Regions from separate parts of the Pseudoalteromonas sp. JB197 genome, predicted to be linked through region 1. Evidence: predicted binding sites of a transcription regulator. Region 1 holds the regulator's gene; the other holds the start of a gene.
What was found. Region 1 encodes LexA, which represses DNA repair genes until DNA is damaged. Its sites were predicted from a motif close to TACTGTATNNNNATACAGTA; they were not measured.

Region 1 (2,210 bases):
AATCATCACCAATTTCAGTTATTTCAATCCCCATGGTTTTCATCAGTGTACCTTGGCCATTTATGCCTTGGTCTAACTGCTTACAAAACGCTAAAGTAATAGGTTGATGCCAAATACTCATTGTTACTCCTTTAAAGGTTGAAAACGATAACCGATAATACGATTTTTCATGGCGATATGATAGCCAAATTAGTGCAGCTACTGCATGGTAATACAGTGCTACTTTTTGCTTTCTACATAGTGCTTAATTTCATCGAGGTCTTTTTTTAGCATTTTACGCATCGAACTTTTAAGAAAAAACCCTATCACTGCAGAGAGCATTTTTACCCAAATAGACTCAGAGCTATCAGAAAAAGTCATGGTTAAACAGGTGCTAGGTTCGGCGGCGGTAAGTGACAGCATATTGGCACTGTTTTCGATGTCAGTTATTGCCGCCCATACTTTACGTTTAGGACCGTTAATTATTACCGCTACAGTGATATTCATAACACTCTCCGTTAATTCACATTGATGAAGTTAAGGCCCATTACAAAAACGATAGCTAACTAATTTTTAATAACAGCAACAACTTAGTAGTTATGTAATTAATGTAACGTAAAACTAACACTATCGTGATCTGCGTAATTTTATCTGTAATTTACTTGGTAATTTTAAGCTTAGACCAATGCCACCTTTGGCAGCAAAGGCGAGGAGTAATTTAAATTTGCGATTTTCAGATAACTGTATATACTCACAGTTAAATGTACTGTATGGAAAACCAGTTGTATGCGACCATTAACTAACCGCCAAGCGCAAATACTCGAACTTATTAAAGTGTTTATTAAAGACACTGGTATGCCTCCTACACGCGCAGAAATTGCACAAACATTAGGCTTTAAAAGTGCTAATGCAGCAGAAGAGCATTTAAAAGCGCTGGCTAAAAAAGGCGCTATTAAAATGAAACCAGGCGCTAGCCGTGGTATTCAACTTATTGAAGAAGATGAACCAGAACAACTTGGTTTACCGTTAATAGGCCGTGTAGCTGCCGGCGAACCTATTTTGGCGCAACAACATGTTGAGAGCCATTGTAAAATTGACCCGTTAATGTTTAAACCCGCTGCCGATTTTTTATTGCGTGTAAATGGTATGAGTATGCGAGATATTGGTATTATGGATGGTGATTTACTGGCTGTTCATCGCACTCAAGTTGCCGAAAATGGCCAAGTTATTGTTGCCCGCGTTGATGACGATGTAACGGTAAAACGCTTAGAAAAAGCAGGCAAAAAAGTATTATTGCATGCTGAAAATAAAGAATTTTCGTCGATAGAAGTGGATCTTGAAAAGGAATCTTTTAATATTGAAGGCTTAGCTGTTGGGGTTATTCGTAATGCTGACTGGATGTGACAATTAAGCTGTTATAGCTATGTAAAATATCGGCATAATTTAATAGCTCAGATAATTAATGCGCACTTTTTAGTGCGCTTTTTTTTGCTTTTTTTTGTGAAAATTCCGCTGCAATGAAAAAATTATATTAAGTTTATGTTTTTTATCATTTAAGTATTTAATACTCGTTATCGCTGTCTTTTTATTTGTAACCCTTGCTGTTGCTCACTTCCTGCTTAGAACAAAATTAAATAAATCCCATATTTACGCTAATCCCCTAATATTATTTGATTGTTTTTCAAACTAAAACTTGCTAGTTGTTCAATTATTAACTAATTGTTAATAGGCTGGACTAACAATAACTCACAGCTTTAGTTTTGAGAAAATATATTTATATATCCGGCAGCAATACAAAAATAAAAAATAACAAATTGGCATTTAAAGCTTATGTCTTTTTGTTTTGCACTCGCAACAGTATTAAAGGAGCTGTCACATGGGTAAATTGAGCTCTACCTTGTGGCTTATATTGTTTGTTTTTCCGCAGTTAGCATTGGCAAATAGCCAATATAATATGCGCAAAGGCGTAACCGATATAAGTAATAATGTTTATCAACTACACATGACCATATTTTTAATATGCTGTGTAATAGGCGTGATTGTATTTGCCGTTATGTTTTGGGCACTTATTCATCATCGTAAATCTAAAGGAGCAGTTGCTGCTCAATTTCACGAAAGTACCAAAGTAGAAATACTCTGGACAGCAATTCCATTTGTTATTTTAATAGCAATGGCAGTCCCCGCAACTAAAACATTAATAGCGATGGAAGATGCCAGTAAAGCGGATATCA
Region 2 (2,210 bases), 2.2 Mb from region 1:
GCAATCACAAAAAAACTTAAAATAGCAAGTAATGGCCCAGGTGCAGTAATATCACCTAGCTGCACTAAGGTTGCAGGGCTAGATACTATGATCCCTGCACTTTTAAGCGCAATTAGCGCCAAAAAAGCACCAATACCGGTCGCTATTGCTTGTTTTAGCACCAGTGGAATGGCATTAATAATCCACTCTCGTACTTTAAATAAACTTAAAAATAAAAATATACAACCCGACATAAACACAGCACCTAATGCCGCTTCCCAGGTATAGCCCATTCCTAAAACAACGCCATAGGTAAAAAAAGCATTTAATCCCATACCCGGCGCTAACGCTAACGGATAATTGGCCCATAGGCCCATAATAAAACAGCCTATTGCAGCTGCAATACATGTAGCTACAAACGCAGCGCCTTGATCCATTCCTGCTTGGGCAAGCATTGCTGGATTAACAAAAACAATATAAACCATAGTAATAAAAGTAGTCATACCGGCAACACATTCACGTTGTACTGAGGAATCATTTGCGCGGATTTTAAATAAGGCTTCGAGCATAACAAACTTAAGGTAGTAAAAAGTGGCGAGATTTTAGCATAAAAATAGCGAAATACCGGACATTTTACCTTGTTATGCATTAAGTTATTGAAGTAGCTGAAATAATAAATATGACACGGTAATACGTATGTACTTCAGGTTTTAAAAATAATAATTACCGTGCTTATATGCTGAGCAATCAGCTTTACTTTAACGTAAATAATAGAGCATAAAGTACTGTATAGGTGCTATTCGCTGCATAACTTTAATAAAAAATATAAAATACATACCTAAAATATTAACGCCCTGTTTTTAATAGTTATTTTTGTTTTTTTATCCGTGTAAAAATTTAAAACTGAATGACTGTACAAATAATTAGCAAAAAAACACTTGCACCATAACACTGTATAAACTACTGTATATGGGTACTGTATAAAAACCCAGTGAGTGAGAAATTTATGTTACAGCCTATTACCGTAAGAACCGTTAAAAGTTATCAGCAAGACGATAAAAGTGATTGTGTAAATTTAATTCAAATTGAAGATGAAATTTCAGCAACCTTTGAATTGCTTAAAGTATTACACCAATACAATAGCTTAAATGCATGGACACTGCTGATTGCACCTGACCATGTACCGAGTAAAGCCTTACTTGATTCATGCTCCATTGATACCAGCAAATTACTGGTGATCAGGCAAAAACATTTAGTAAACTTAGAATATGTACTTAGCTCGGCGCTGCACAACGGAAACTTTGCTGCGGTTATTACCTGGACTGATATTATTAATGATCAACAGCTGACACAGCTATCATTAAATTTAAGCACTACAAATACTAAGCTTTACTGTTTTACTAAAAATACTCACAACCTTGAGATACCACTAACTCAATAAGCTTGTTAAACTCGTGTTTTAAACACTTTATATTAATATTATGACCTCATTAACGACTTCTCCTTGCTTTTGTGGCAGCCAGCAAAATTATGCTGACTGCTGTGAACCACTTCATTTAGCATCAAAAATAGCTGAAACACCTGAGCAACTTATGCGTGCTCGCTACAGCGCATATGTACTTAAAAATGCAACTTATGTTTATCAAACTTATGCAAGTGAAAAACAGGCAGAAAACCCTGTAAAAGAGATTAAAGACTTTGCTGATAGCTGCCGCTTTATAAAGCTAACCGTCATCGACACTGAGCACGATGCAAGCGAAGGCTTTGTAACATTTAAAGTAAATTACTTTTACCAAAACCTATATTGCGAGTTGCACGAAAAGTCGTTGTTTATTAAACAAGATGGGCAGTGGCGCTACCTTGAAGGCACACTATTTCCGGTAGCCGATATTAAAATAAGCAGAAATGACAACTGCCCTTGCCAAAGTGGCAAAAAATATAAAAAGTGTCATAGCGTATAACAAACTGCAGCTGTGCGGTGAGTAAAGTAGGTAATTACAGGCAACTGAACCTTAAATACATCCAATAGCCATGCCTAGGGTTGGCTGTTACAGGCGATGTGTATGGCTAAAATAAAATTTTACTTTCGAGCAGCTATTGGCTATTTACTTACATACCTATAGGCCTGCTGCGTTAATAACTGCTCTACCGTATATTTTGCTACTGGGCTCGCTGCGCTTTAAAAGCACACTGTATTTCGCCCTTGTGCTTTAGCGGCGTACATTTTTTTA

Region 2: a site for LexA is predicted at 941-960, ahead of CIK86_RS04475 (SulA-like leucine-rich domain-containing protein). Genes of this name have one in related genera too.

Annotation. Positions count from the first base shown of each region.
Region 1 covers NZ_NRGZ01000001.1:3,088,630-3,090,839, forward strand. Annotated here, with positions in the region: gene CIK86_RS14420 (hotdog fold thioesterase) at 1-121, opposite strand, end outside; gene CIK86_RS14425 (hypothetical protein) at 220-486, opposite strand; gene lexA (transcriptional repressor LexA) at 766-1,383, shown strand; gene coxB (cytochrome c oxidase subunit II) at 1,856-2,210, shown strand, end outside.
Region 2 covers NZ_NRGZ01000001.1:923,083-925,292, reverse strand. Annotated here, with positions in the region: gene CIK86_RS04480 (NCS2 family permease) at 1-548, opposite strand, end outside; gene CIK86_RS04475 (SulA-like leucine-rich domain-containing protein) at 986-1,420, shown strand; gene CIK86_RS04470 (YchJ family protein) at 1,461-1,940, shown strand; gene CIK86_RS04465 (diguanylate cyclase) at 2,159-2,210, opposite strand, start outside.